2 linked regions of the Cohaesibacter sp. ES.047 genome follow. The protein of the gene in region 1 interacts with the protein of each later gene in a pairwise test. Links are inferred from orthologs where the notes say so. Each region holds a gene or a part of one and is shown in the gene's direction. Other genes may lie near its edges.

What was found.
Region 2: the proteins of CPH65_RS03905 (region 1) and ccmE interact in binary tests that used the Escherichia coli proteins (3 or more experiments, as listed by UniProt). The link is inferred for Cohaesibacter sp. ES.047 from one-to-one orthologs.

What each region holds. Positions count from the first base shown.
Region 1 is NZ_LT907844.1:856,220-871,924, reverse strand. The notes cover bases 5,014-7,829. They hold CPH65_RS03905 (heme ABC transporter permease), read left to right. Parts: upstream 5,014-5,921; coding sequence 5,922-6,737; downstream 6,738-7,829. Other genes in these bases: CPH65_RS03890 (hypothetical protein), read left to right, coding at 7,748-7,829; CPH65_RS03895 (DsbE family thiol:disulfide interchange protein), read left to right, coding at 6,980-7,630; ccmD (heme exporter protein CcmD), read left to right, coding at 6,758-6,958; ccmB (heme exporter protein CcmB), read left to right, coding at 5,036-5,695; ccmA (heme ABC exporter ATP-binding protein CcmA), read left to right, coding at 5,014-5,030. Also shown: aconitate hydratase AcnA, read right to left, coding at 1-876; CPH65_RS03920 (bifunctional aconitate hydratase 2/2-methylisocitrate dehydratase), read right to left, coding at 1,254-4,040; more of ccmA, read left to right, coding at 4,386-5,013; more of CPH65_RS03890, read left to right, coding at 7,830-8,005; CPH65_RS03885 (septation protein A), read right to left, coding at 8,017-8,652; signal recognition particle-docking protein FtsY, read right to left, coding at 8,732-10,018; tRNA (N(6)-L-threonylcarbamoyladenosine(37)-C(2))-methylthiotransferase MtaB, read right to left, coding at 10,144-11,400; dapF (diaminopimelate epimerase), read right to left, coding at 11,407-12,297; molecular chaperone HtpG, read right to left, coding at 12,515-14,437; CPH65_RS03860 (DUF2794 domain-containing protein), read left to right, coding at 15,068-15,532; CPH65_RS03855 (Bax inhibitor-1/YccA family protein), read right to left, coding at 15,651-15,705. UniProt on the Escherichia coli protein: Required for the export of heme to the periplasm for the biogenesis of c-type cytochromes.
Region 2 is NZ_LT907844.1:3,360,269-3,375,966, forward strand. What follows is about bases 3,474-6,282. They hold ccmE (cytochrome c maturation protein CcmE), read left to right. Parts: upstream 3,474-4,554; coding sequence 4,555-5,010; downstream 5,011-6,282. Other genes in these bases: ccmI (c-type cytochrome biogenesis protein CcmI), read left to right, coding at 3,474-4,483; CPH65_RS15380 (heme lyase CcmF/NrfE family subunit), read left to right, coding at 5,073-6,282. Also shown: CPH65_RS15355 (ATP-binding protein), read left to right, coding at 1-699; CPH65_RS15360 (RT0821/Lpp0805 family surface protein), read left to right, coding at 1,003-1,476; CPH65_RS15365 (hypothetical protein), read left to right, coding at 1,659-3,056; more of ccmI, read left to right, coding at 3,263-3,473; more of CPH65_RS15380, read left to right, coding at 6,283-7,064; CPH65_RS15385 (cytochrome c-type biogenesis protein), read left to right, coding at 7,057-7,590; CPH65_RS15390 (alpha/beta fold hydrolase), read left to right, coding at 7,724-8,944; CPH65_RS15395 (Hsp70 family protein), read left to right, coding at 9,051-10,316; CPH65_RS15400 (Do family serine endopeptidase), read left to right, coding at 10,672-12,192; CPH65_RS15405 (response regulator transcription factor), read left to right, coding at 12,448-13,125; CPH65_RS15410 (ATP-binding protein), read left to right, coding at 13,210-14,718; CPH65_RS15415 (bifunctional [glutamine synthetase] adenylyltransferase/[glutamine synthetase]-adenylyl-L-tyrosine phosphorylase), read left to right, coding at 14,768-15,698. UniProt on the Escherichia coli protein: Heme chaperone required for the biogenesis of c-type cytochromes. Transiently binds heme delivered by CcmC and transfers the heme to apo-cytochromes in a process facilitated by CcmF and CcmH.

The sequences.
Region 1 (15,705 bases):
CGGGCCATAGAATTCGACGAATTTACCAACCACACCCTTTTTGCGCAGCATTTCAACGATGGTGAGCACAAGGTCAGTTGCGGTGGTTCCTTCGGTCATCTCACCACTCAGGCGGAAGCCGACCACTTCCGGGATCAGCATGGTCACCGGTTGGCCGAGCATCGCAGCTTCGGCCTCGATACCGCCAACGCCCCAGCCAAGAACCGCAAGCCCGTTGACCATGGTGGTGTGGCTATCGGTCCCCACAAGGGTATCGGGATAGGCGATGACTTCGCCGTCCTCTTCCTTGGTCCAGACGGTCTGGGCCAGATATTCAAGGTTCACCTGATGGCAAATGCCGGTTCCCGGCGGCACAACGCGGAAATTGTCAAAGGCCTGCTGGCCCCAGCGCAGAAACTCGTACCGTTCGGCGTTGCGCTCATACTCAAGGTCCACATTCTGTTTGAAGGCAAGCGGATTGCCGAAATGATCAACCATCACCGAGTGGTCGATAACCAGATCGACAGGCACCTGCGGGTTGATCTTCTGCGGGTCGGACCCGAGCGTCTTGGAGGCGTCGCGCATCGCGGCAAGGTCAACAACCGCGGGAACGCCAGTGAAGTCCTGCATCAACACGCGCGCCGGACGGTAGGAAATCTCGGCCGAAGATTTGCATTCGACAAGCCATTCAGCACAGGCGCGAATGTCATCGGCGGTCACGGTCCGTCCGTCTTCGAAACGGAGAAGGTTCTCAAGCACAACCTTGAGCGAAAAAGGGAGCTTTGAAACGCCTTCAAGGCCATTCTTTTCCGCCTCGGGCAGGCTGAAATAGGTATAACTTTTGCCATTGACCTCAAGGGTCTTTCTGGCGTTGAAACTGTCGAGAGATTTGGTCACGGCTGATCCAGTCCTTTTGCTTAAACTTGAAACATCAAGGGTCTGTGTGTCGGTCTATCGGGGCAATGCCGACCAGCATTTTGTCAGAGGCCTGCCGGGAAAGACAGCCATACTTTCTAAGGCTGTGCTCAGGCCGCAAGAGCCTCGCAGACGGTCATATTTCTGAACTTCATATAAGGATTGTGCGCGAATTATAAAGTGGCGACAAGAGAATCCCGATCAGACGTGCCCTTGATCGATAGGGCTATCGGCGGGCGCCCTTGAAGCAAAAACGCCTAATAATGCAAGGCCGCACCCCAAAAATGAAAGAGGCGCTGGCCCTACATAATAGGGACACAGCGCCTCTCATTTTCGATATAGACTTTGGGAGCAGATCCCTAGAAGTGAACCGATCTGGCAGCCGCAGGTTTTTCCAGCGGTGGCGAGAATTTCGTCAGATTAATCCCCTCAACGGCGGCCTTATACTCGGTCATGTTCGGTGTCCGCCCAAGGATTGCAGACAGAACCACAACCGGGGTCGACGCGAGCAGGGACTCACCTTTCTTCTCCGAGGAATCCTCCACGACACGGCCCTGGAACAGGCGCGTAGACGTCGCCAGTACGGTGTCGCCCTTTGCTGCCTTTTCCTGGTTGCCCATGCAGAGGTTACAGCCCGGACGCTCCAGATAGAGAATATTCTCATATTCCGTCCGCGCGGTGCTCTTTGGCATCATGTCATCGAACTCGAAGCCCGAATAGTGCTGCAGGATTTCCCAATCACCCTCTGCCTTCAACTCATCAATGATGTTGTAGGTCGGCGCTGCGACCACCAGAGGCGCCTTGAATTCAACCTTGCCGCTTTCCTTTTCGAGATTCTTGAGCATCTGGGCGACGATCTTCATGTCACCCTTATGCACCATGCAGGAACCAACAAAGCCAAGATCCACCTTCTTGTCGCCACCATAGAAGGAAACAGGACGGATGGTATCGTGGGTATAGCGCTTGGATACATCGGCGTTGTTCACATCCGGGTCGGCAATCATCGGCTCGACGATCTGGTCCAGATCAACAACAACTTCGGCGTAATATTTCGCATTGTCATCAGGGGCCAGTGCAGGCTTTTCGCCAGACCGGATCTCGGTGATCCGTGCATCAGCCTTGTCGATCAGACCCTGAAGCGTGCCTGCGTCATTTTCCATGCCCTTGTCGATCATGGTCTGGATGCGGCTCTTGGCGAGCTCCAAAGACCCGATCAGCGTTTCGTCCTGCGAGATGCAGATCGAGGCCTTGGCCTTCATCTCCGCGGTCCAGTCGGTGAAGGTGAAGGCCTGATCGGCAAGCAAGGTGCCGATATGCACTTCGATCACCCGGCCCTGGAAGACGTTCTCGCCAAACTGCTTGAGCATCTGGGCCTGCGTCGCATGCACAACATCGCGGAAATCCATGTAATCGGCCATGGAGCCCTTGAAGGTCACCTTGACTGACTGAGGGATCGGCATGGTCGCTTCACCGGTCGCCAGCGCAAGCGCCACGGTTCCGGAATCGGCCCCAAAGGCAACGCCCTTGGACATGCGGGTGTGCGAATCGCCGCCGATGATGATCGCCCAGTCATCCACGGTTATGTCGTTGAGCACCTTGTGGATCACGTCCGTCATGGAGTGATAGGAGCCCTTCGGGTCACGCGCGGTGATCAGACCAAAGCTGTTCATGAATTTCATCAGCTTCGGAATGTTCGCCTGCGCCTTCAAGTCCCAGACCGATGCCGTGTGACAGCCGGACTGATAGGCACCATCAACCGTTGGTGAAATCACCGTTGCGGCCATCGATTCCAGTTCCTGCGCGGTCATCAGACCGGTTGTATCCTGAGAGCCGACAATATTGACCTTCACGCGCGCATCGGACCCGGCATGCAGCACAGTGTCCTTGTCCACGCCAACGGCATTGCTGTTAAAGATCTTCTCGACCGCCGTCAGGCCCTGCCCTTCGATGGACACCTCTTTGGACGGAGCGAACACAGGCGCTGCCTCAACGCCAAGGGTTTCAGCGGCAAACGTCTGCAGTTTCTTGCCAAAGACCACCGGGTAGGAACCACCAGCCTTCATGAACTCGACCTTCTGCGGCGTGAAGGACGCAGAAATGTCAGCCAGCTCATTGTCGCCTTCATACAGCGTCTTGGTCTTGGTGTTGATGGTCAGAACCTTGCCGGTTTCGACGGAATAGACCTGCTCCAGAACCGGATCGCCGCTCTCATTGAGCACGACCTTGCCGTCGGAATCAGTTTTCTTGACCCAGTTCTTCAGATCAAGCCCGATACCGCCCGTCACATCGACCGTGGTCAGGAAGATGGGCGAAATGCCGTTGGTGCCGGCAACGACCGGCGCGATGTTGACGAAAGGAATGTAGGGGCTAGCTTGTTTGCCTGTCCAGAGCGCCACGTTGTTGACACCAGACATGCGCGAAGACCCGACACCCATGGTGCCTTTCTCGGCGATCAGCATCACACGCGCTTCGGGATGCTTTTTCTGCAAGGCCTGAATCTCGGCCTGCGCTTCAGGCGTAATCATGCACTTGCCGTGCAATTCGCGGTCAGAGCGGGAATGCGCCTGATTGCCCGGCGACAGAAGGTCGGTCGAGATGTCCCCTTCAGCAGCGATATAGGTGACGACTTTGATCTCCTCATCAAGCTCTGGCAGCTTGGTGAAGAATTCAGCCTTGGCATAGCTTTCCAGAATATCTTTGGCAATCGGATTGCCGCCCTCAAAGGCCACCTTGATGCGGTCCATGTCGGCTTCATACAGATAGACCTGCGTTTTCAAGACTTCGGCAGCCTCAGTCGCAATCGAGGCATCATCGCCAAAGGCAAGATCGATCAACACCTTGATCGAAGGACCGCCCCGCATGTGAGCCAGCAGCTCAAAAGCAAAGCTTGGCGTGATTTCCTTGACATCGGCCTTGCCAAGAATGATCTCTTTGAGGAACTCGGCCTTCGCACCCGCCGCACTGGTCGTGCCCGGCAGGGTATTGTAGATGAAGAAGTTGAGGGACTCGGCCCGATGCTCGTTGTCCTGATCCCTGATTTGAGCAATGATCTCGTTCAACAGCGCTGCATCATCAATGGGCTTGGGGTGCAACCCCTGAATTTGCCGAGTTTCGATCTCGTCTAGATAGTCTGTATATAAGCTCATGTTGGTCCCGACCATTGGTTATCCATTCAGCCTGACATCCGAGCACGCCGGTTTTTTGCGAGCAGAAACAGGCCATTTGGCTGTCGTCGTAAATTAAATCATGACGACTTGCAATATATTCTACAGTAGCAGGCTGGTTGGACCAGCCCGGCGCCCGGCCGAAAGTGCAGCAAATCTGCCACGTCCATCTGGCGTGGGCCTGAGAAGGCATCGCGATAAGCTTAGCACGCCAACGAGGATAGTCTGCAAACTTCTTTTGCCTTTGCGCCCCATCGACGATAGAGATAAAACCATCTCGGAACAGGGCCGTCGAATGCTGCCAAAACCAGCCAAGGGCAAATCGCCATGCAGTTGATCGTTGAGGGATTGGGATGCACAAGGAGCGGCAGGCCCGTGCTCGACCACATCAGCTTTACGCTTGATGCGGGCAAGGCACTCGTCGTCACCGGCCCCAACGGTATCGGCAAGTCATCCCTGCTGCGAACCCTGGCCGGGCTGGTCCGCGCCCATTCTGGCGGCATGCATCTTGAAGGCGGAGACGGAGAACTCAGCGTCGGCCAGCAAGCCCATTATTTCGGCCATGCCGACGCCATCAAACCCGCCCTCAGTCTCAAGGAAAATCTCCATTTCTGGCGCGCATGGTACGGCAATCCCGCAAGATCTCCCTTTCAGGCCCTCAAGGAAGTGCACCTGGAGGATCTCATCGACATGCCTGCGGCCTATCTGTCGGCAGGTCAGCGCCGTCGCCTGTCGCTGGCCAGACTTTTGGTCTGCCACCGTCCCCTCTGGCTGCTCGATGAGCCCACTTCAGCGCTCGACACTGCCTCTGAAAAGAGGCTCGAGATTCTGATGGCCGAGCATTTGCAGGAAGGCGGCATGATCATTGCCGCAACCCATGCCCCGCTTGGCCTCATCAACCCCGACAAGCTCCATCTTGGTCACCACGCCTCTGAAGACACGGGCGAAGATCACGAGGAGACGATCCAATGAGCGCAATGGGTGCACTGTTCATTCGTGACATGAAGCTGTCTGTCCGCGTTGGTGGCGGCGCATTGATGGGCGTGCTCTTCTTCCTCATCGTGGTCACCGTCTTCCCCTTTGCCGTTGGCCCAGACCTCAATCTGCTCGCCCGCCTTGGCCCGGCCATTCTCTGGATCGGCGCCCTGTTGGCAACGCTTCTGAGCCTCGACCGTCTTTTTCAGGCCGATCAGGAAGATGGAACCCTCGACCTTCTGTTGCTTGGGGATCATCCCGTCGAGTTGATGGTACTGGTCAAATGTGCCGCGCAATGGGTCTCCACCGGACTGCCGCTCGTCATTGCCACCCCGGTTCTCTCGCTGTTCCTCAATCTGGAGCCGATTGGCGTAGCAGCCGTGACCGCCACCTTGCTGGTGGGAACTCCGGCGCTCACCCTGATCGGTGCCATCGGTGCCGCGCTTACTGTCATTCTGCGTCGCGGCGGACTGCTTCTGTCCATCCTCATTCTGCCGCTGACCATCCCGATCCTGATTTTCGGCGTCAGCGCGTCGGTTGGCGCGATCACGGACCCGGCTCCCTTTGACACACCGTTCTACTTTCTTTGCGCCATCTCCCTGTTGTCGCTCATTCTGGGACCGGTTGCCGCAGCAGCCGCCCTTCGCAGCGCACAGGAATAGCCCGGAAAGACCGAGACTTCGGGAGCCGTTGCTTACGAAATCGTAATCTCCCAAACTGAAAACTCGTGATATTGGTCAAGGCAACCTGCATGCTTACGCCATAATCATGTGTCACTTAGCCAGCCTGTCGCTGACCAGACCGCCGGACCGTGTCACAAAAGGCGAAACACAAAGCATGCGTTGCGCCGCTGGGTGCAACTGACCAACTGAATGTCGAGGACAGGGCATGAGTGCCACAGAGAAAAAATCCTTCAGTCTTTGGGATCTGGCAAACCCAACCCGCTTTCTGGCGATTCTCGACAGGGTGATGCCCTGGTTGATCGGCCTGACGGTTCTGCTCTTTGCCATTGGGCTTTATCTGGTCTGGTTCAAAGCGCCGGACGACTACCAGCAGGGCGCGACCGTCAAGATCATGTTCATCCATGTCCCCGCCGCCTGGCTGGCCATGTTTGCTTATATGATGATGGCCATTTCCTCGCTCGGAACCCTCGTCTGGAAGCATCCTCTCGCCGACGTTTCGGCCAAATCGGCTGGTCCCTTGGGCGCTGCCTTCACCTTCATCTCGCTGGTGACCGGTAGCCTCTGGGGCAAACCGATGTGGGGCACCTATTGGGTCTGGGACGCGCGCCTGACGTCGATGCTGATTCTTCTCATCATCTATCTGGGACTGATGGCCCTGTGGCGCGCCATCGAGGATCCGATCCGCGCAGGCAAGGCCGCTGCAATCCTGACGCTGGTAGGCACCATCATCATTCCGATCATCAAATTCTCGGTGGACTGGTGGAGCACGCTGCATCAACCGGCCAGCATCATCACGATGGAAGGCCCCAAGGTCCACATCTCGATCCTGATACCGCTTCTGGTCATGGCGGTCGCCTTCACCGCACTGTTCACCACGCTGCATCTCAAGGCGATGAAAAACGAGATCCTGCGCCGCCGCATTCGTTCCATGCAGATGCAGGCCGCCCGCAAGGGTGCTGGCAGCAAATCCGCATCAGGCAGCAAGATCTCTGCAGGGCAAAGCCCTGTGGGAAGCCAGTAGGCACCAGAAGGGAAAAGATCATGGAACACTACACAGGCTTCATCCTCTCTTCCTACGGCATGACCGCTGCCGTCGTCGCAATCCTCATCATCTGGGTGATCTGGGACGGCAAGCTTCAGGCCCGGGCGCTGGCCGAACTGGAAGCGCGCGGTATTCGCCGCCGCTCCGAGAAACCGGCAACACCATCAGACAAGGGCGCAACCGACCCCTCTGCCAACTGATATCAGGACGATACATCCATCATGAGTGACACACCCAATCCCTCTTCCACATCCAACGACTCGCAGGATGCCGGGGATGAAGAGACGGAAACGAAGAGCCGCTTCAACGTTCTGATTCTGCTTCCGCTGGTCGTTTTTCTCGCACTGGCCGGTCTGTTCATGTGGCAGATGGCGAGCGGCACGAACCCGAACCTCGTCCCGTCCGTTCTCATCAACAAGCCCGCTCCGCAGTTCGACCTTGAGCCGCTGGATGCCAGCTTCGGCATCCGCACGCCCGATGGCGGCCCCATATCCGGCTTCGACACCGAAAGCTTCAAGGGCAACGTTTCCGTGGTCAATGTCTGGGCCTCCTGGTGTCCGACCTGCCGAGACGAGCATCCGCTGCTGCTCAAGATGACCGAGGACAACCGCTTCGATCTGATCGGGCTTGCCTACAAGGACGAACAGGCCAACTCGGCTCGTTTCCTTGAGAACCACGGCAATCCGTTTGACAAGGTGGGGATGGACATCTCGGGCCGTGTTGGCATCGACTGGGGTGTTTATGGCGCACCAGAAACCTTCATCGTCGACCGGAACGGCATCATTCGCTACAAGCACATCGGTGCCCTGACGCCTCAGTCTCTGCAAGCATCCTTTTTGCCCAAGCTTGAGGAAATTCTCGCCGAGAAATGAATGCGATACCCACACCGATTTAAATCAGAAGGGCCCACAGAGGGCCCTTTTTCTTTGAACCGACCGCGCTCCAACCGCGTCCAATGACAAGACACCAAACGCGCACTGGAGCTTCGCATGCGATCGATTCTGCCCATCGTCATCTGTCTGGGATGTCTCCTTGCCATCACCTACCCCGCCTTTGCCATGGACAAGGGGAAGCAGCCGAAAACCACGATCAAGCGCTGCATCAAGGCCGACAAGCAAAGCTGCACCCAAAGGGCCGGTCAACGAAAATCCCGTGGCCAGCTCTATGAATTGGGCCAGATCTATGAATTGGGACTGCCAAAAGGCAACAGGGATGGCCGCACGCGAAAACGCATCAAGATCAAGTGATGGCGAACCGCCTACTCGTCATCCGGTGCATAGCGGGTGAGCAGCGGCATCTGGAACGCCCCGAACACCATGGTCAGGGGCATCACGCCGAAGACCTTGAAATTCACCCAGATGTCGGTCGAGAAATTCCGCCAGATCACCTCGTTGATGAGCGCCAGCACAAAGAAGAATACCCCCCAGCGCATGCTGAGAATCCGCCAGCCTTCCGCATTGAGCTGAAAGACCGAATCGAACACATAGCCCAAGAGGCTCTTGCCGAAAAACAACCCGCCCAGAAGGATTGAACCAAACAGCAGATTGACGATCGTTGGCTTCATCTTGATGAAGGTGTCATCCTGCAGATAGAGGGTAAGACCACCAAAGATGCAGACCACACCCCCCGAGACCATGGGCATCACCGGCAGCTTGCCGAACTTGATGCGCGACAGGACCAGCGAGATCAGCGTCGCAACCATGAACAGGGCCGTGGCGATGAAGATCGACTTCATGCCCTCCAGAAAGGGCACCCATCTGGCAATCATGTCCCCTTTTGCGTTGGCAAAGAAGAAGACTGCAAGAGGCCCAAGCTCCAGCGCCAGTTTCAGCACCTGCCCCTTTTCGAGTTGAGGCTCGGCGGATTGATCAGTGGACTTTTCGTTCGGGCTCATGAAACTCTTCACCTTGGCAAGCTTGGTGCAAATAAACGTCCCGGCTCCCGGGCCATCAACGGCATGAATTCGGTGTATATCAGGCGTCCGCCAGACCAGCAATCGCGCGCGCGAAATCTCTCGACTGGAACGGCTCCAGATCCTCGACCCGCTCGCCCACGCCAATGAAATGAACCGGCACCTTGTGCTTGGCCGAAATGGCGACCAGAATGCCGCCGCGCGCCGTGCCATCAAGCTTGGTCATGACCAGCCCCGTCACGCCCGCCATCTTGGTGAAGACCTCCACCTGATTGAGCGCATTCTGGCCCGTGGTGGCATCAAGCACCAGCAACACCGAATGCGGCGCCTCCGGGTCGTGCTTCTTGATCACGCGCACGATCTTTTCCAGCTCGGCCATCAGTTCGGTCCGGTTCTGCAAACGGCCAGCAGTGTCGATCATCAACACGTCCATGCCCTGCGCCTTGGCATCCTGCATGGCGTCATAGGCAAGCCCGGCAGCATCCGCTCCCACGTCGCGCGCGATCACCGGCGCCCCTGTGCGCTCGCCCCAGATCTTGAGCTGGTCGATGGCAGCGGCCCGGAAGGTATCTCCTGCGGCCAGCATCACCTTCTTGCCCTCGTCACCGAGCTTTTGCGCCAGTTTGCCGATGGTGGTGGTCTTGCCCGCACCATTCACCCCGATCATCAGAATCACGTGAGGGCCATTGTCGGGCTTGGTAATCTCAAGCGGCTTTGCAACAGCGGACAGCACCTTGTCGACCTCATCGGCGAGAATCTCCTGCACTTCGAGATTGCTGACTTCCTTGTTGTAACGCCCCTCAGACAGACGATCCGTGATCGTCATGGCCGTTTCAACACCGAGATCAGCCTGAATGAGGATGTCTTCAAGCTCTTGGATCGTGTCGTCATCAAGCTTGCGCTTGGTAAAGATCGAACTTATGCCCTCACCGAGCGCCCCGGATGAGCGTGATAGTCCCTGTCTCAGTCGCTCGAACCAGGACAGTTTCTTCTCAGGCGCAGGTTCAGGTTCCGGCTGAGAAACCGCTTGGGTCAGCGGCTCCGGCTGAGGCTCTACCACGACGGGCGCATCAAAGGCTTCAGCCTCGATCGCATCATCAGACGGCGAGTCTTCGGACACGGCATCCTTCACCAAAGCGTCCTCTAGAACCGGTTCCGACAAGGATTGGGACTTAGGCTCAGAATAGGACTCGGGCTCAGAATGGGACTCCGGCTCAGCCTCGGCAACAGAAGAGTCCTCGGCCTTTTCTTCCTCGGCTCCCTCGGGCAATGCATCGTCCGGCTTGGTCTGTGCTTCGTCTTTCGAGGATCCGAACAGAAAACGCGATAACCGTCCCTGTTTAGCCATGATCCTGCTCCTTTCAATTCGAGCAATATCCGCGATCATTCAATCGCGGCAATAGTATGCGCCACCAGTGCTAAGCGCCATCCGGTCATTCCTCAAACCGGCCCGAACAAAAGTTCGGCGGCGTCTCAAAGCCCCACGGCCATCAAATGGCGATGGGTTGCGTCGACGATGCGGGCCGGTACGATCTCACCCGGCGCTCCGGTCGTGATTTCGGTCAGCGTGAACTGCTCGGTGCGGGCAAGACCGTTGCGCTCCACAAGCAATTGCACCTTCTGGCCCACCTGATCGTTGAGATGACGGGCAAGTGCCGCATCCCCTGCTTCGCGCAGCCGCGCAGCCCGCTCGCGGATCACCGGTCCCTTGACCGCAGGCATCCTTGATGCCGGTGTACCGGGTCTGGCCGAGAATGGAAAGACATGCAAATGGGTCAAGCCGCATTCCTCGACAATATCGAGGCTGCGCTGGAACATCTCTTCGGTTTCCGTCGGAAAGCCAACGATAATATCCGCCCCGAACACCATGTCGGGCCGCAGAGCACGAACATCATTGCAGAATTTGATCGAATGATCCCGGTCATGCCGCCGCTTCATGCGCTTGAGGATCAGATTGTCCCCCGACTGCAAGGACAGATGCAAATGCGGCATAAGACGCGCGTCATTGGCAATCGCGTCCATCAGATCGGGATCGGCTTCGACCGAGTCGATGGACGAGATACGCAAGCGCTCAAGCGCGGGCACATGTTTGAGGATCGCCTTGACCAGAGCACCAAGCTTCGGCGTTCCGGGCAAGTCCGCTCCGTAGGAGGTGATATCCACCCCGGTCAGCACAACCTCGCGATAGCCATTGTCCACGAGCTTGGCGATTTGATCGACAATCGGCCCCATGGCAACAGAGCGGGAATTGCCCCGCCCGAAGGGAATGATGCAGAAGGTGCAGCGATGATCACAACCGTTCTGGATCTGAACGAAGGCCCGCGCGCGACCCTCCAGTCCGTCAATCAGATGCAGCGCTGTCTCGCGCACGCTCATGATGTCATTGACGCGGATCTTCTCTGGCGCGGGAACGCCAAAGTCCGGCACGGATTTGTAGCTTTCCGATTTCAGCTTGTCGTCATTGCCAAGAACCAGATCCACCTCGTCCATTTCGGCGAATCGTTCCGCCTCGGTCTGGGCGGCGCAACCGGTGACGATGATCCGGGCATCGGGATTCTCGCGTTTGGCCCGGCGGATCTGCTGGCGCGCCTGACGCACCGCTTCTCCCGTCACCGCGCAGGTGTTCACCAGAATGGCGTTCTCAAGGCCAGCTTCGCCAGCCTGCTTTTTCATGACTTCGGATTCGTATGTGTTCAGCCGACATCCGAAGGTTAAAACCTTGATGGTCATATCCGCTTACCCCGCACTGCCGTCTGGAAGCCTTAGCCAGCTCAGATCATCAAGATTGATCTGGCCAGCATATTCAAGCTCCGTTCCACCGGTCATCAGAATATGATCGTCGCCCTCGCGCCATTCGATGGTGAGATCCCCACCCGGCAAATGCACCAGAACCGTCCGATCACAAAGCCCGATCCGATAGGCCGCGACCGCCGCCGCACAGGCCGCCGTGCCGCAAGCCCGCGTCAGACCGACACCCCGTTCCCAGACCTTCAGAGTTAATTCACCCTTGTTGTGGATCTGAGCCAGCGAGACGTTGGCGCGCTCGGGAAAGATCATGTGATTTTCCAGCATCGGGCCGTTCAGCTCGAGCTGATAGCTCTCGACATCATTCTTGACCCAGAAAATCGCGTGCGGATTGCCGACATTGACCACAGACGGAGTATGAAGGATCGGCGCATCGATCGGCCCGATCTGCAACTCGATGGCGCGCGTATCCTCGAAAGGCTCGGCCAGAGGGATATCCTGCCAGCCGAATTTCGGCACGCCCATATCGACGCTCACCCGATCAGGGTGACCGGTATCACGCGCATTGAGGATGCCGACAACGGTTTCGATGGAGACCGCCGGTCGGCCGGTGTCATCCATCAAAAGCCGCCCGATACAGCGCGTGGCGTTGCCGCAGGCTTCCACCTCGCCGCCATCCGCGTTGTGAATGCGCATGAAGACATCCGCCCCACTGTTTGATGGCTCAAGCGTGATGAACTGATCGCATCCCGGCCCTGTCTCATGGCTAGAAAGCACGCGCACGGCATCGGCCCCCAAATGGGGCTTGGTCTTTCGGGCATCGATCACGATAAATTCGTTGCCAAGACCATTCATTTTCAGAAACTGCACATGCGAGGCCATCGAAGCGAGCCAATCCGGTATTTCGCGTGAAGGGTGAAAGAAATGTCGCGTCCATTCGCGCCATCATTCGCCCTATATGGCGAAGTTCTGCGCAAATTTCCAGCCTTTTCGGCAGATTGCCTCAAGCGTGGCGCAACGAGGCAGGACTCCTACAGCAAAAGCCGCGAAAGGACAATCCCTTCCGCGGCCTGATTCGAGCTGTCGTTGTGATCTTGGCTTACTTGAGACCAGCCATCATCACCTTGGACAGGCGCGCGGCAAATTCCGCCGGATTGCTTGGATGCTCCCCGTCCAGAATGAGCGCCTGATCAAGCAGCAAATGCGCCCCGTCTTCGAGCGACGCTTTGTCCGAAGCGCCTTCGAGTTGATGGGCGAGCGAACGCACCAGACCGTGATCAGGGTTGATCTCCAGGATCGGCTTCAATCCCGCATCCGCACCCTTCTGGCTACGCATCAGCTTCTCGAACTGGCGATCAGGGCCAAACTCAGGCGCAATGATGCAAACCGGGCTGGTTGCAAGGCGCGACGAAATGCGGACATCGGAGACCGCATCGCCCAGCACGTCCTTGACGAAGGTCACAAGCTCGGCAACGGAGCCCTGTTCCTTAGCCTTGTCTTCCTCGCTCTTGTCTTCCTCGGCATCCTCGGTGACCTTCTCGATGGCGTCGAGATCGGCACCGCCCTGGCTGACAGACTTGAAGCTCTTGCCATCAAAACCGAGCGCCGTCTGCACCCAGAAGGTATCAACGGCATCAGACAGAAGAAGCACTTCCACATCGCGGGCCTGATAGCCTTCGAGCTGCGGGCTGGCCAGAATGGCCTCCTTGCTGTCGCCAAGCGCATAATAGATCGAGGTCTGGTTATCCTTCAGATCTTCGACATATTGCGCCAGCGTACGGCTTTCGCCCTTGGTGGTATCGAACCGGACGAGCTTGAACAGTTGATCCCTCCGCTCGGGATCCTCATAAAGGCCTTCCTTCAGCACCGCACCAAAAGCTTCCCACACGGAGGCAAACGTGTCCGCATCCTTGTTGGCAAGCTTTTCGAGCTCAGAGAGGATGCGATTGGTCACACCCTTGGAAATGGCGGTAAGGATCGGGTTGTCCTGCAGCATCTCGCGGGAAATGTTGAGCGGAATATCCTCGCTGTCGACGATCCCGCGCACAAAACGCAAGTAGGCCGGAACCAATTCCGCATCATCGGTGATGAACACCCGGCGCACATAAAGCTTGATGCGGCCCTTGCGGTTGGGGTCGAACAGATCGAACGGCTTGTGCTCGGGCACAAAGGCAAGAACGTTGTATTCAGTGCGCCCTTCGGCGCGGTAGTGGATCGTCAGCGCCGGATCATCGAACTGGCCCGAGCTATACTGATAGAATTCCTTGTACTGCTCTTCGGTGATGTCCGATTTTGACTTGGTCCAGAGCGCGGAGCCGTCCGTCAGCTCGTCTTCTTCCAAAGACTTGGTCTCGTCGTTGATCTGCAACAGCCGGATCGGCACCGGTACGTGAGAGGAGTAGTCGCGAACAACGCGGCGGATGTTCACCGCATCGGCAAAGCTCTTTTCCTCTTCTTTCAGGTGCAGCACGATCTTGGTGCCACGCGGCAGCGCATCCTCATCGCTCGCCTGAGAAAGCTCATAGGAGCCATTACCATCGGACACCCAGCGCCATGCCTCCGCATCACCGGCCCGGCGCGAGACCACCTCGACCTTGTCAGCGACCATGAAGGCGGAATAGAAGCCAATGCCGAACTGGCCAATCAGCGCCGAACCGTCGTCACCGCTACCAAGCTGTTCAAGGAAGGCACGAGTGCCAGACCGGGCAATGGTGCCCAGATTGTCAATCAGCTCGGCCTTGTTCATGCCGATGCCATTGTCGGCAACGGTCAGGGTCCCGGCCTCACCGTCCGGCGACAGGATGATCTTGAAGTCGGGATCATCCTTGATCAGGTCAGAATTGGTCAGCGCCTCGTGGCGCAGTTTCTCGCAGGCATCGGCCGCGTTGGAAATCAACTCGCGAAGAAAGATGTCCTTGTTGGAATAAACCGCATGCACCATCAAATGGAGCAAACGGGAAACCTCGGCTTCGAAAGAATGCGTTTCGGCTTCAGGTACCGCCTGTTGCGTTTGATCCGTCATGAATAGGCCCTTCCCTTGCTGCGCGGCCCAAAACGGGCGCGCACTTTACTTGAATTTGATCGTCGCTGATCCAGAGCGTTTCATTGCTGCCTTGTTTCAAGGCGGCATGACAACGCTCCCATTACAATCCGTCCGTCGGCGCTAGAGCATAAACAATACACTCACGCCGATTTGATCGTCGCTGATCTAGCAACGCAACTGCAAGCTTTCAAGTACGGCATGGCGCGAAAGAGGCAAAAAAAACGGGATGCCGCGAAGGCACCCCGATAAGGAGCTGTTGGGATGTTGACACGCTTGAAAGTACGATCGGCAATAAATCCTGACGAGCCGATCAAGCACATGCCCTGTTGAAACCCTGTCGATGGCTGTGACAGGAACAGGACAAAGAGCCCGGCTGATGCGGTCTGATCAAAGGGGGGCAGGAGCAGACACTTACCAATCAGCCTATACCACGAGGCAACGATATATATATTGGTCCACCGGCATGGCGTTCCAAGGGCTGAAATGAGGCAATTGTGTGATTTTTCATTACAAATCAAGGCAATGTATCCCCTTGTCTGTCTCGCCAGAAACCTTTCCCTTGCGACCAGATCGACGATCGGCTTGCCAAGCGTACTTTTTGCGGCAATCATGGTTTCTACCTGTCAGCACCAAGACGCGCAGGTCGTTGGCTCCCTCGAACACCACAAGGAGGATCGCTTGCTCGATAATGCAGATGAAAGTGTGACTGAACTGGCAAGTCTGCGCCCTGCCACAACCATCATCCACTCCGGATCTCAGCCCCGCCCACCGGCCCAGATCTGTTTTGATCGCAAGGAGTTGATGACGATCCTCAACGCCTATGGACGCATGGTGGCAGCAGGAGAATGGCGCGACTACTCCATCGACACCTTGAAGGATCGGGCGATCTTTTCCATCTATCGACGAACAAGCGAGATGCCGATCTACCGCATCGAGAAAAACCCAAAACTGGCCCGCAAGCAAGGAGCCTACAGCCTGATCGCGCAGCAGGGGCAGATTCTCAAACGCGGTCAGGACCTCGGCACGATCATCAAGCTGCTTAATCAGAAGATGCTCAAGGTCGTGAAGAGCTGAGTAGCTCGAAGAACCGGTTTTTCTGCACTCTCCACCCCCATATATAAGGGGCAAACGAAAAAAGCCGCCCCGAATGGAGCGGCTTCTTACCGATTCTGATATCAGTGCCAGCTGGCGATTAATTGCGATTGCCGAACAGCTGCAGCAACATGATGAACAGGTTGATGAAGTCC
Region 2 (15,698 bases), 2.5 Mb from region 1 along the record:
GACACATTGGAGCGCGCAAGGACACAGGTCGGCAATCTCGCTCACGCGCTGAAAACACCTTTGTCGGTGATCATGAATGAAACCAGAGACCTTGATGACCAAAAGGCCAAGCTGGTCAATCAACAATCGGACATCATGCGTGATCAGATCCAGCTCTACCTCGAAAGAGCGAGGATGGCGGCGCGGCGCAACGTCATCGGAACGGTTACCGATCCCGGACCTGTGATCGAGAAGCTTGTTTCCGTCATGCAGAAGATCCATCCTGCCTTGAACGTAAATCTTCGCGCAGAATCCGAAAAAAACATGCTCTTCAGGGGGGAGGAACAGGATCTGGAAGAGATGCTTGGCAATCTCGTTGACAATGCATGCAAGTGGGCACAAACGAGCGTCTGCGTGAGTGTTGTTGATGGCTTACCAGATGGTATCGAGAAGACGCAAACGGCTTCAGAGGCGCAAGTAACTTGGTTGTCGATCTTGGTGGATGATGATGGTCAGGGGATGAGCGAGACGCAGACGAAGATCGCGTTGGTGCGTGGACAAAGGCTGGACGAGAGTAAACCCGGAACCGGTTTAGGCCTCTCGATCGTTGATGAATTGGTCGAATTATATGGGGGGCGATTTCAGCTCTCACGCGCGCCGCTTGGGGGTGTCAGAGCCGTTCTTAGCTTGCCTGCAATTGAAAAACATGACACCCGCTAGGCGCTGGCATATAAAACCGGAAGCGAGGCGAGCGATGAAAGCGAAAGCGTTTGGGAAACAGAGGTAGCTGCATGTGTGAAAAGACCAAGATACGTCAAACTTTCGACATGATCGAACCATATCGCCTATAGTGGACCAAGCATGTTTTTCATGCACATAGAATTTTTGGGAACCCTTTCAGCTATTCACGCATTAGTTACCTAAAGCGAGAATTCTATCCGGTAAGAAATCCGAAAAGAACGGGTTCAGGGAATATCAAGTAGCGGTGCCTTGAGGGCTGCTCAAAATAAATAGGGGCTAGTAATGAAAAAGAGCTTGATTGCAGTTGTTGCAGTAATGGGCGTCGGCTTGGCTGGCTGTCAGGGGACCGGACCGGGGCCGAAGCAGACCATCGGTGGTTTGACCGGCGCTGTTGCTGGCGGTTTGCTGGGAAACCAGATCGGAGATGGTGATGGACGCGTAGTGGCGACAGCTGCTGGCGCTGTGATTGGTGCGTTCGTTGGATCTTCCATTGGTAAAATGATGGACGACAATGACCGTCGCCTTGCCTATCAGGCGCAGAGCCGCGCCCTCGAATACGGTCGTTCCGGCGCTCCTGTGACCTGGAACAATCCAGACAATGGTCACTATGGTCAGGTGGTTCCGACGCAGGCATACACCACAAACAATCTGCAATGCCGCGACTATACGCATACGATCTACATTGATGGGCAGCCGCAGACCGCTCGCGGACAGGCATGCCGCCAGTCTGATGGTACATGGCGTCCGGTTGGCTAATTTGCCCGACTGAGTACAGTTTTTGCGACAAGGGGATAGCTAGCAACAGCTGTCCCCTTTTTCTTTTCCTATTTGGTTGTGAGCGTGAATAAGCCAGCCTGAAGATAGAAAATATTAATGGTTTACGAGAGATAAATAAGGGATCGAAAAACTCGAAAAACAACCTGGTTCAGAGGTGAAGGATGGCAGATGCTGAAAAGCTGAAGGAGAAGCTTTCTCTTTATCTTTCAACTTTGTCAGAAAGTGCTCAACGGCTTTTGCTGCGCAGCCTGGAAAACGGCGAGCGCGAAGGCAAGAGTGATGCTGCCTCTATGCTCATTCTTGCAGCCTTGCGCGAAGTCTTGTGCGACGACGAGCCGATCGTCGCGTTCCGGCGCTATGCAAAAGAGGAGTTTTTCAAATCATGTCAGCCTTTCATTACCGCCATCGACCTTGTTGAAAAAGAAAAGGCGAGAATAAGCCCTTCGTCCATCGACAAAATTTGGGCCTGGATTGAGCGAGACATCGCGACAGAAGCGCAGCAGGAGCGCCTCAACATGCCGTGTAATGGCATGGACCAAAAGGATATCGCCGGACGCTGTATCAAATTCAGAGAAGAGATGTTTGGTACAACCAACAGGTATGTCAAATCCAAGCTGCAGGATCTTGGGGGCGAACAGAAGCTGTGCAATCATCTTGGCGGTCAGACGGTGTATGAAGATCTTCTGGAAGTGCTGTCTTCATCCGATCAAGTGAAGCCTTTGGCGCCTTTCTTGTCCAAAGTACCAGCTGAGATACTCAGTTGGAGTTCTCCCGAAGGTGAAGAAGCCTACGCGACGATTTGCAAGTATGTTCAGCAATTTCCTATGAAAACAGCCTGGTTGTTCTCCGCAATCACCGAAAGGTTGGCATCACCCAGATTGCGTGTCCAATTGGCGTCCAAACTGGCTGGCTCGGACGATGCGGTTCAGATCTCGGCGACTGTGTATTCTCCTGCGATCCATCAGGTGTTTGCGGATATGGAAGCCTGCCTAGTGGCTTTCGAAACTTCATTCAATGATCATGACGATTTCGATACCCTCATCAAAAACCTGTCAACTTGGCGAGGGTTGGCAAAGGCCGTTGAAACTGAGATGGAAGTCCACCCTCAATGTCCTTGGGGTAAAGCTCTTGCGGATATGAAATTCAGACTTTCTGATATTTTGAAAGCGGAAATTGAAGCTGCACCAGGATTGATGCGAAAAGCCCTAAAGGCACCAAAGAGTGGTGCTGATGAGCATTTCGATCAAATTGCGGTCTCAGACGCAACCAGAGCGATTTTGCTTTTCCATCACACTGAGCGCATGAAAGAAACACTTGCCCTGAACGGTCCTGTCGTGCGCGCTCGAAAGGATCTGGATCAGTCCTTCGAAGTTCTCTCCACGTCAATCGTTGAACGGACCAGGCAGGCCTCTGGACCCAATGTCGACGTCTGCAAGGCCTTGGGTGATGCGGCAATTCTCTTTGCCAAGGAACTGTTCGACGAGCAATATGCCGCTGCCCTGCAGCGCCAGCTCAATGCCGCAGCTTCCACGCCTGAAAAGAAGGCTGTTGAAGCGTAACCCTCCTAAGATCTCCTTCTTGATTTGTTGATGCTCACGGTTTCCTCTCCAGCTTTGTGACTGGGGAGATGCGTGCACATTAAAACTTCGTAACAATGGAGCTTTTTTGATTCATTCCATACTAGGGCCTGATGAACATGAGTTAATTTGACTTCCATGGCAAAAGCGGATTGCTTTGGCCAAACCGAAGTGAGAGCAGGGCCTTTATGTTTTGGATTGTTGCGGGGGTTATTACCGCTATTACAGTTGCTGTTGTTGTCTATCCATTGACGCGCAAGGCGCGCAAAATGGCGAGCGCTGATTCGTATGATCTGACCGTATATGCCTCACAGCTCAAAGAGGTTGAAGGTGATGTCGAGCGTGGCCTCATTGAACAGAATGAGGCAGACGCTGCTAGGGCAGAAGTTGGGCGCCGTCTGCTCAGTGCTGAAGATGCTCTGGAAAAGCAGCGTCAAAACACGCACGGGGCATCGATCAATCCAGATGTTGCTCCGACGGCTGGTATGACAAACGGCCTGATTGCTGCGGTTGTTGCGTTGTTCGTTATACCGCTTTGTTCTCTTGGCCTTTACATAGCGCTTGGTTCGCCCGGATCCTCTGGGCAGCCTCTGGCAGAGCGCTTGAGCAAACCCCCTCAAGAGCAAAGCATGACGGAGCTTGTTGCCTCCGCAGAACGCAGACTGAAAGCCAATCCAGACGATCTGCAGGGGTGGCAGCGCTTGGCTCCGATCTATCTCTCCATGCGCCGGACGGAAGAAGCGACAAAAGCTTATCGCAATGTCCTGCGGTTGGAAGGAGAAAGCATGCTGGGCTTGGCCAACCTAGGTGAGGCCTTGGTTGTCAAAGATGCCGGGATTGTATCCAAGGAAGCGCTCGATTTGTTTCAGCGCGCAAACAAGCTTGATCCCGATCATCCCAAGCCTCGTTTCTTCCTCGCGATAGCACTTGGGCAGCAAGGCAAGGATCAAGAGGCCATAAATGCCTGGCAGGAAATGATCAATGGCTCGCCAGCTGACGCACCGTGGGTGTCTTTTGCGAAGAACCAGATATCCGCGATCCGCAATCGGATTGAGAATGCCAAAGCATTACCCCAAAACGATTCTACCACCTCCGATCAGAGTAACGAACTAGCCGCTCAAGCTCCCGGTCCGACGGAGGATGACGTGGAAGCTGCCGCAGAAATGGATGCCGGTGATCGTAAGGCAATGATCGAGGGCATGGTTTCCCGCTTGGCGGAACGTCTGGACGAGCAGGGTGGCACCGCGGAGGAATGGGTTCGACTGATCAGGGCAGAACTGGTTCTTAATCGTCCTGACATGGCTGCCAAGACTGTCAGCAAGGCCTTGGTTGCCTTGCAGTCGGATCTTGAGGGCCTTGAAAAAGTAAAAGCGGCAGCCCGTTCGTTGGGAATTTCGGTAACACAATAAAACATTGGCGAAGAACTGATGAACGACAATCGGTGTCGGTCAGTTGAAAGCAGTCAGCAAAGGGTCGAGATATGACGAGAAAACAACGTCGGATGACGATGATTGGTGGGGCGGGAGCTGTTCTCTTCGCCGCTGTCGGACTCATTCTTTTTGCGTTGCAGGATCAGATTGTCTTTTTCAATAGTCCCAGCGACGTTGTTGAAAAAGGGGTTCAGCCCGGTCAACGAATTCGCCTCGGCGGTCTGGTTAAACAAGACACTGTAATGCGAGGGCAAGGCACCGAAATTTCATTCGTCGTGACAGATGGTGGATCCGATGTAAAAGTCGCCTACAACGGCATCTTGCCGGACTTGTTTCGTGAAGGGCAGGGCGTCGTGACCGAGGGAAGTCTCACGCCAGAAGGTGTCTTCGCCGCGGATACTGTGCTCGCCAAGCACGACGAAACCTATATGCCAAAAGAGGTTGCTGCGGCCCTTAAAGAACAGGGGCACTGGCAAGGTGAAGAGCAAGAAATCCAATCCAATTGAACCAACTCGGGACGGCAAGACAGCATGCGGAATGACACAATTGACAGAACCGGAGAGACCTCATGATTGTTGAGCTTGGCCACTTCATGCTCATTCTTGCCTTTGTTTTGGCTCTCATTCAGTCTGTTGTGCCGATCTGGGGCGCACAAATTGAGGACAGTCGATTGATGGCTGTAGCGACACCGATCGCAGTTACTCAGTTTCTTTTTGTCGGCTTGTCTTTCGCCGCGCTTACACATGCCTATGTAACGTCAGATTTTTCGGTTCAGAATGTCTGGGAAAACAGCCATTCGGATATGCCTCTTCTGTTCAAATTCACCTCGGTTTGGGGCAATCACGAAGGCTCGATGCTGCTCTGGGTCTTCATCCTGGTGATTTTCGGCGCTTTGGTTGGCGTGTTTGGTCGCAACCTGCCACCCAAGCTCAAGGCGAATACCCTTGCTGTCCAAGGCTGGATCACTGCAGCGTTCCTGTCGTTCGTGCTGTTGACCTCTAACCCGTTTCGTCGGATTTCGACGGCCAACCTGCCGATTGAGGGACGCGACCTCAATCCGATTCTGCAGGACATCGGTCTCGCTATTCACCCGCCACTTCTCTATCTCGGCTATGTAGGGTTCTCAATCGCGTTTGCTTTCTCTATCGCTGCTTTGCTTGAGGGGCGGATCGATGCGGCATGGGCACGCTTTGTCCGGCCATGGGTTCTGGTCGCGTGGGCGCTTTTGACCTTGGGCATTTCGATGGGCTCGTACTGGGCTTATTACGAGCTTGGTTGGGGCGGCTATTGGTTCTGGGATCCGGTTGAAAACGCATCCTTTATGCCTTGGCTCTGCGGCACTGCTCTGTTGCATTCCGCCGTTGTGATGGAAAAGCGGGGCGCATTGAAAGTCTGGACCATTCTGCTTTCCATTCTCACGTTCTCTCTTTCACTGCTTGGAACGTTCCTTGTGCGCTCCGGAGTGCTGACGTCGGTGCACGCCTTTGCAACAGACCCCTCGCGCGGCGTGTTCATTCTGGCGCTTCTGGTTGGCTTTATTGGGGGGGGGCTTGCATTGTTTGCCTGGAGAGCTCCCTTGCTTAAACAAGGTGGTATCTTCGCTCCCATCTCTCGCGAAGGGTCGCTGGTATTCAACAATCTATTCCTATCGGCCGCGACAGCTGCCGTGCTGGTTGGGACCTTGTATCCTCTCGCTTTGGAGGCAACAACAGGGGCCAAAATCTCGGTTGGGGCTCCCTTCTTTAACGCCACTTTTGGTCCCATGATGATCCCGCTTCTCATCGCCGTGCCGTTTGGCCCCTTGCTGGCATGGAAACGCGGCGATCTTTATGGCGCAGTCCAGCGCCTTTACGCCGCTTTTGGCCTCAGTCTTTTGACCATTTTGATGTGCTATGCCCTGCTGTATGGCGGGTCGGCTCTAGCACCTCTCGGGATCGGTCTGGCGGTCTGGGTGATGATCGGTTCTCTTGCTGAGATACATTTGCGGATCGGCTTGTTCAAGCAACCTTTCGCGATCTCTCTATCGCGACTGAAAGGGTTGCCGCGCACAGTGTGGGGAACTGCGTTTGGTCATTTCGGTTTGGGAATGACAGTTCTTGGTCTCGTAGTTGCCAGCACGTATCAGACCGAAAACATCCTCATAATGAAACCGGGCGACAAGACCAACTTGGCTGGCTATGAGTTCGAGTTCACTGGCTTCAAGCAAAACGAAGCCTACAACTTTGCCGATCTGTCAGGAACCTTTGTGGTTACAACCGGCGATCGCCAAATTGCTGAACTGCATCCGGCCAAAAGGATCTATACGTCGCGCAACATGCCCACCACCGAAACGGCTATTCACACGGTCTGGGGTGTGACACAGCTTTATATGTCACTCGGTGATCAGCAGACGGATGGCGGCATCGCTGTGCGCATCTACTACAAGCCTTGGGTAACCTTCATCTGGCTGGGAACGATCGTCATGTTCATTGGCGGTGGGATATCGCTTTCAGACAGACGTCTGAGGATCGGCGCTCCGGCCCGAAAAGGGCGGGCGAAAGAGGCTGCCGGCAATGCTTGAACAGACCGCGAAGAGGGATAGATCTGATATGAAGCCCTTCAATATTCACCGGTTTCTGGCTGTACTTTTGCTGGCGATTTTGGCGATCGCTCCGACAGCATCAAGCTATGCAGTGACGCCCGAGGAAATGCTTGATGATCCGGTGCTTGAAAGCCGGGCGCGCGATATTTCGGCGGGGTTGCGGTGTCTTGTTTGTCAGAACCAGTCAATTGACGATTCCAATGCACCGCTTGCCCATGACTTGCGGGTTCTGGTCAGAGAGCGACTGGAGGCGGGGGATAGCGATGCGGAGGTCAGGAATTTTCTCGTTAGTCGCTACGGAGAATTCGTGCTCCTCAAACCAACATTCTCTGCAAAGAACCTGATTTTATGGGGATTCGGCCCGTTGGTGCTTTTGTTGGGTCTGTTTGCTGTCCTGCAGCTCTACCGCAAAAACAAACGCGCAGCCGCCCGCGCGGAGACGTCTGGGAACGCCACACTCAGCGATGAGGAACAAGCTCGGCTCAAGAAAATATTATCGGACTAGAACTCGGTCTGATTGGCAATTCATTCTCCCTGAACCTACATTGAGGTGGAAGGGCGAAACATGAGTATCGCCCCATCTCGCAGAAACATCGGGGCGGTACAGAATGGCCAGAAAAGAGCACTCCACACAACGAATGAGTTTTGAAGGAGCCTTGGGCGACGAGCTTCAGGCACGTTTGGAGCTGCCTGCCGGTCCTATTCGTGCGACTGCGATCTTCGCGCACTGCTTCACTTGTTCGAAAGATATCTTTGCGGCTCGCCAGATTTCGACTGGGCTTGCTGCTCGGGGCTTTGCTGTTCTGCGCTTCGATTTTACCGGGTTGGGTACATCCGACGGCGATTTTATCGATACTAATTTTACATCAAATATTGCAGATCTTGTTCGGGCCGCGGAGATGTTGCGCGAGGCGATTGCAGGCCCAAGTCTTCTCGTCGGGCATTCACTTGGCGGAGCTGCGGTGTTGGCGGCTGCGTCGGAAATTCCCGAGGTGGAAGCGGTCGCGACCATCGGCGCACCATCTGATATCAATCACATTGAGCATTCTTTCTCTCCTCATCTTGATGACATTCGAGAGCAGGGCAAGGCCGAGGTCAGCCTTGCCGGTCGTCCCTTCACGATCAAGAAACAGTTTCTAGAGGATCTCGACAATCACAGCCTGACAGACCGTATTGGCAAGATGAAAAAGGCGCTGATGGTGCTGCATTCTCCCATTGATGAAACGGTCGGAATTGACAACGCATCCGAGATCTTCCTAGCTGCGAAACACCCCAAAAGCTTTGTGTCGCTCGACACGGCTGACCATCTTCTGAGCCGGGCTGAGGATGCTGTCTACGTGGCGGAAGTGATCGCTGCTTGGGCAGGGCGGTTTGTTAAGGCGGCCGGTGAACCGGAAAAGGATGTTCCCGAAGGGGCATATGTTGCGGAAACGGGGCTTGGTAAGTTCCAGAACCATGTCCGAGTTGGTCATCATCGCCTGATCGCAGACGAACCGACATCCGTTGGGGGGCTCGATAGCGGCCCTTCACCCTATGACTATCTGGCAACTGCTCTGGGTGCCTGCACCACGATGACGCTGCGGATGTATGCCGAGATGAAAAAGCTCCCTGTCGATCACATTGCAACTGAAGTCCGCCATAATAAGGTTCATGCAGATGATTGCGACACCTGCACCAAGGTAGAAATCGAAAACATGGCCAACAGCAAAGGCAAGGTTGATCGATTTGAACGCATGATTACCCTCGAAGGCAATCTGACAGATGACGATCGGGATTCATTGCTGCGCATCGCTGACAGGTGCCCGGTCCACCAGACCATGGAGAAGGGCGCCAAGGTCAAAACCAAACTCGTGGAATAGAAGGCTCTGACCTTTTCAAAAACCTCATCCCATGCTAGGACGCCATTCCCGCACCCGACCGGCCCTCCGGACGGGTGCTTTTCTGTTTGCAGGAGAGGACGAAACTATGAGCACGAAACCATTTTGTGGCCTTGACTTCGGAACCTCCAACTCAACCCTCGGACTGATCGATAACGGAAAGGCGCGGCTGGTTGAACTTGAGGGAGATGAGGTCACTCTGCCCTCGACCCTGTTCTTTGATTTCGAAGAGCACAGCACCCACTTCGGTCGCGACGCGATTGCCACCTATATGGAAGGCGGCGAGGGACGCATGATGCGAGCGCTCAAATCGATCCTTGGCTCACCAACCATTCATGAAACCACCATGATCGGCAATGAACGAATGCCTTTTACAGCGGTGCTGGGTCTTTTTCTAAGCCGTATGAAGCGTTCTGCAGAGGCAGAGATCGACAAGGAGATCGATCACGTCGTCATGGGGCGGCCTGTTCATTTTGTGGATGACAATCCTGACTCCGACCGCGAAGCCGAAGAAACCTTGCGAATGATCGCCCAGGAGACCGGCTTCTCCCGAATTGAATTCGAGTTTGAGCCTGTGGCCGCTGCTCGCGATTTTCAGCAGACCGTCAACAGCGAAGAGATCGCTCTGATCATCGATATTGGTGGTGGTACCTCGGATTTCACGATCCTCAAGGTTGGCGCGGGTTCATTGGGGCAATCCTCGCAGGACAGCAAGGATGCCATTCTTGCCAACACGGGTGTTCATGTTGGCGGTACCGATTTTGATCGCTGGTTGTCATTGGCCAGAGTGATGCCGTTTTTCGGCTATCGGAGCCCAATGCTGAAGGCAGGGCGTTTGATGCCAGTGGGCTATTATCATGACCTTGCCACATGGCAGAAAATCAACTTCCTTTATGACCATAAAACCAAGACAGATCTGCGCTATCTACGCAGAGAAGCCAAAGAGCCACATCTGATTGACCGGTTGCTTCATCTTCTTGAATTGCGGGAAGGGCACCGCTTGGCGCTGGGCGTAGAAGCATGCAAGGTTGCCTTGTCCGAGCTTTTGAAGGCCAGTCTGCCACTTGATTTCGTCGAGAAGGACCTTGAGGCTGAGATGTCCCGTGACGATCTGATCGAGGCGCTTCAGGATGGAACCAAACGGATTCAGAACACCATTTCAGAAGGGCTTAAGAAAGCGGGATTGAAAGGGTCGGACATCACAGCTGTGTTTCTGACGGGAGGTTCAACGAAGGTGCCCTATATCCGGACGAGCCTGACGGGCATGGTGCCGAATGCCCGGGTTATTGATGGCGATGCCTTTGGCTCTGTTGGTATAGGTCTGGCCCTTGAGGCACGTCGGCGATTTGCTTGATAGAACTGCCGCTTTTCCGGTAACGAATATGGCAAAACCGTGCCATTTTCTCGCAGTCGTGCCCAAAGTCTCATGTGCGTTAAACCATCGGGGTCGCAAGGATATTTTTATCTATCTGATATTAAAAGAGAAAATTTGATTTCTCAACATTACGCAAGTTTAATTCAATGGGCTCCTCTATGGCCCATTTTGCCCCATATAGATAAGACAAGCCAATCAATGGCCAGATTACGCGACATAATCTGATCCAATCGAATTGCGGATAAACCCGCTGTGGCAAGACTAAACTGACCTTCATAAGATATCGCCCCTGTGACCTGAGCGGCGAAGGAAAAGAATGAGCGGAGACCTATTGATGAGAAAACTGAAGTTGAAACAAACCCCGGTGAAAACCACTGTGATTGCTTCCGCATTGACACTTGGTGTTGTGGCTGGCGCCACAGTACCAACGCTTCTGACCGGTGAACCGGCCGCTAAGGCCGCTCCGGTGGAAGTTGCAACGCCCGTCGCCCCTGTCGATTTCAGTGGTGTCGTGCAAGCAGTCAAGCACGCCGTGGTATCTGTTCAGGTTAAAACACAGATCGACAATCCAAACCAGAACTTCACGTTCCCGGGCTTTCCTGAGTTTCGTGATTTGCCTGAAGATCATCCGTTCAATCGCTTTTTCCGGCGTTTTGGCGAGTCCGAGGGTGACGGCAAGAAAGAAGCTCCCAAACGGCCTCGCTATGCTCAGTCTCAAGGTTCTGGTTTCTTCATTTCCGAAGACGGTCTCGTCGTAACCAACTACCATGTTGTGGACAATGGATCGGAATTCCGGCTTGTCATGGACGATGGTACAGAGCTGGACGCGGATCTGGTCGGCTCCGACAAACGTTCAGATCTTGCGCTCTTGAGAGTGAAAGACCCTGAACAGAAATTCCAGTATGTTCGCTTTGCTGACGAAGTTCCCCCAGTGGGGTCATGGGTGCTGGCTGTCGGCAACCCGTTTGGCCTTGGCGGAACGGTGACCTCGGGTATCATTTCAGCCCATGGCCGCGACATCAATGCGCGCAACTATGAGAGCTTCATCCAGATCGATGCTGCTGTAAACAAGGGCAACTCTGGCGGACCGACCTTTAACCTCAAGGGCGAGGTGGTCGGTGTGAACACGGCAATCTTCTCTCCGTCTGGCGGCAATGTCGGCATCGCTTTCGCAATCCCTGCTGGTGTTGCAAAGGATGTGGTGTCTGATCTGAAAACCGGTGGCAAGGTTGAGCGCGGCTGGCTCGGCGTTCACATTCAGAATGTGAGTGACGACATCGCAGAAAGCCTTGGCTTGGATGAAGCATCCGGTGCCATGGTGACCCATACTGATGAGTCGGCTCCAGCCTACAAGGCAGGTGTTGAAGTGGGTGACGTAATCCTCGCCGTTGATGGCAATAAAGTGCAGAACACCCGTGAACTGGCAAGGGCCATTGGTCGTGCCGATCCGAATTCCGACGTGGAACTGACGCTTTGGCGTGATGGTAATGAAATGAAGCTGCCCGTGAACCTTGGTGTCTTCCCTGAAGAGATCAGCGATAGCGGTCAGGCGTCTCCGGCCCCGATGCAACCAGCCAAGCCGGCCAGCGTTCAGGAATTTGGTCTGGAGCTGCAATCGGCTGAGGATGGAACTGGCATCGAAGTTGTTGATGTCACCCCTGATGGTGTCGCTGCCGAAAAAGGTTTGGCAAGTGGCGATATCATCCTTGAAGCCGGCGGCAAGTCGATCAAGAGCGTTGCTGATTTCGAAAAGCAGATTGCTGAAGCGAAGAACAGCAGCCGCAGAACCCTGCTGCTCCAGCTCAAGCGTCAGAGCAACATTCGCTTTGTTGCCTTGCCACTTGGCAAATCCTGACCCAGGATTCTGATGAGTGCCATACTCTCACACTCTTTCGGCACTCATGAAGTCAGAAACGAAGACCTGGAGGGGCCCTTGGGCCCCTCTTTTTTTGTTTCTGAAGAGCTTATCTGCAACTTGGTTGCTTTTTTCGGCTACTCACGGCATACCATTCTTTGCCGATGGCCAAAGAGCGCTATAATCGCAGGCCAAACAGAGAAGCATCGCCGTTGAAAGAACCTGACCAGAGGTGCGGTGTGAAAGAGGCTTAATATGCGTATTCTGATTATCGAGGACGACATCGAGGCTGCCAGCTACCTGATCAAGGGTCTGAAGGAAGCCGGCCACGTCTGTGAGCATGCTTCCGACGGAGACGAAGGGCTGGAAAGTGCGCAGGAGGGTGGTTTCGACATCATGATCGTCGATCGAATGCTTCCCAAACGAGACGGTCTTTCCATCATCGAGAGCCGACGCGCGGAAGGTGATGAGACGCCAGTCCTTATCTTGTCTGCACTTGGTGAGGTTGATGACCGTGTCACAGGGCTTCGGGCGGGTGGAGACGATTATCTCACCAAACCGTATGCCTTCTCCGAGCTTCTTGCTCGTATCGAGGTTATGGCGCGACGCCGAAACACAAGTGAAGTCGAAACCATGTACCGGCTTGCAGACCTTGAGCTGGATCGCCTGTCACACACCGTCAAGCGCGCAGGTCAATCTATTCTCTTGCAACCGCGCGAGTTTCGTCTGCTCGAGTATCTGATGAAAAATGCAGGGCAGGTGGTGACACGAACGATGCTTTTGGAAAATGTGTGGGATTACCATTTTGATCCGCAGACCAACGTGATTGATGTTCATATCTCGCGGTTGCGCGCCAAAATCGACAAGGGATTCGACCCCGCATTGCTTCAGACCGTGCGTGGATCCGGTTACAGTCTACGTGTGCCCGACTAGGCTCACCCCATTGGCGATGACAGATCGAAGCGATGCCCTGCGCTTCGAGGGGCGAACAAGGCAGTACAGGAAAGCACAACCCTCATGGCAGTGGGATCGATCAATAAAATCATGCGGACGACGGCCTTCAAGCTATCCGCAATCTATTTGATCATATTCACGATCTTTGCCATCTTCCTCATCGTCTATATTTCGCTCAATACCCAGATTCTGATCACGCGACAACTCAACTCCACGATCGATGCCGAGGTGCGGGGGCTTGTTGAACAATACCGATCCAGTGGTCTGCCAGGTCTCGTGAAGGTCATTGAGGACCGATCCAACAGGCCCGGAGCCAGCTTGTATCTCGTCACTGACTTTCGTGGCCACTATGTTGCCGGTAATGTGGCGGCTCTGCCCGACTGGGTGCTCGACAAACGGGGGGCTGTCGAGCAGTCTGTGCCGTATCAAAGGTTGGGAGACACCAGCCGTAACGAATACAACGCAGCAGTCAGCGTCTATGAGATCTTTGGCGGCTATCGATTGCTCGTCGGACGAGATGTTGGCGAACGGGAACTGTTTCGCAAAGTCGTCGAGCAGGCCTTCATCGTCTCGGCCATCCTGATGATTGTCCTTGCGATGCTGGCCTGGTTCTTTGTCTCTCGCAAGGTTCTCAAGCGCATCGATGTCATCACGGATGCATCGCATCGTATCATGCGTGGGCAGCTTGATGAGCGTCTTCCTGTGACCCAAGCTGGCGACGAGTTTGACAGGCTATCGGAAAGCCTCAACACGATGCTATCGCGCATTGAAGCGTTGATGCAGGGCCTTAAGGAAGTTTCCGATAATATCGCCCATGATCTCAAAACGCCGCTGACCCGCCTTCGCAATCGGGTTGAACTGACGCTGAGCACCGAGAGTGCCGACATGGAAGGCTACCGTCAGGCGCTTGAGCAGACACTGGACGAATCCGAAACGCTCATCCGCACGTTTGATGCCCTGTTGCGGATTGCCCGCGTCGAGGCCAAAAATGTTCAGATCGAGAAAGCCCCGCTTGATATCGGCTTCCTCGCTGCAGATATGGCTGAGTTGTACGAACCTGTCGCCGAAGACGAGGGCGCGCTCCTGACATGGGAGGCTGAGCCCGGATACATGATTTTGGGCAACAGGGAGTTGATCTCGCAGGCGGTTGCAAATCTCATTGACAATGCCATGAAATATGCGGTTCGACATGTCGCCGCTCATTGCGAAACGTCCGGTCATGAAGGGGAGTTGCCCGATCAGGCACGTATCCATGTCAAAGTGGCCGAGGAGACCGAGGCCGCGGGTAAACCGCCCATTCGACCTTCGATCATCTTGAGCATCTCGGATAACGGTCCCGGGATTGCCAAGGAAGACCGGGCGCGCGTTCTGCAACGCTTTGTTCGCCTTGATAAAAGCCGCACGCAGCCCGGATCTGGGCTGGGGCTCAGTCTTGTCAACGCGGTGGCCAGTCTGCATGAGGCTCGTATCGAACTCGAGGATAATGAACCGGGCCTCATCTTTTCCATCCACTTTCCGGCCCTTGCACCAGAAGCGGCGGACGACGCGATCACCGATCTTGCAGATGAATGAGTGAGATGGTACCCCCGAAGCCTGACGAAAGAGAAGTGAGGGGGAAAGCATGACCGACACGCCATCCTGCGGGGCTGCCATTCATTCATTTTGGCAACAGAGTGCTGCGCTGCCACTGTTGGGTGAGGCGGACGAATTGCTGGAAACTCTCCATGAGCGCCGGCAAGTGCTGCTTGACAAGGATCCTGATGCCGTCGATGCCGTTGCGCTCATCGATGTGGCCTTGGAGACACCGGTCATCAAACGCCTGCTTGCTGCCGTGTTCGAAACGTCGGACTATCTCAAGGACCTTATCCTGAAGGACCTCGCGAGCCTGTGTGTGATCTTGTCTGAAGATCCTGGCGAGCATCTTTCCATGCTCTGCACCAGAGCCATCAGCGAAGCTCAGGAAAACGAGGCTGCTGCGATGCGTCACCTGCGCCTTGTTAAGCAGGACGCCGCCCTGACCATAGCGCTTGCCGATCTGACGGGGCAATGGTCGGTCAAGCAGACAACCAACGCACTGACCGACATCGCTGATGCTACTTTGCGCGGCGCATTGCGATTTGCCCTGCGCGACTTTCATCGCCGCAAGAAAGTGACCCTAGCCAACCCGGACGATCCGGAGCTGGATTGCGGCTATGTCGCGCTGGCCATGGGAAAACATGGGGCTGGCGAGCTCAACTATTCCTCTGACATCGATCTCATCATTCTCTATGACAGCGAAAACAGCTGCTGCGAGGACAAGTGGGAGAAGAGCAAAACCTTTGTTCGCCTCACACGACAGGTCGTCAAGCTCATGCAAGAGCGCACATCGGACGGCTATGTCTTCCGCACAGATCTGCGACTGCGACCAGACCCCGGAGCAACGCCTCCGGCGGTCTCCGTGCTCGCGGCCTTGCAATATTACGAGAGCATGGGTCAGAACTGGGAACGGGCGGCGTTGATCAAGGCACGGGCCTGTGCCGGTGATATCAAGGTCGGTGTAGGATTTCTCAACG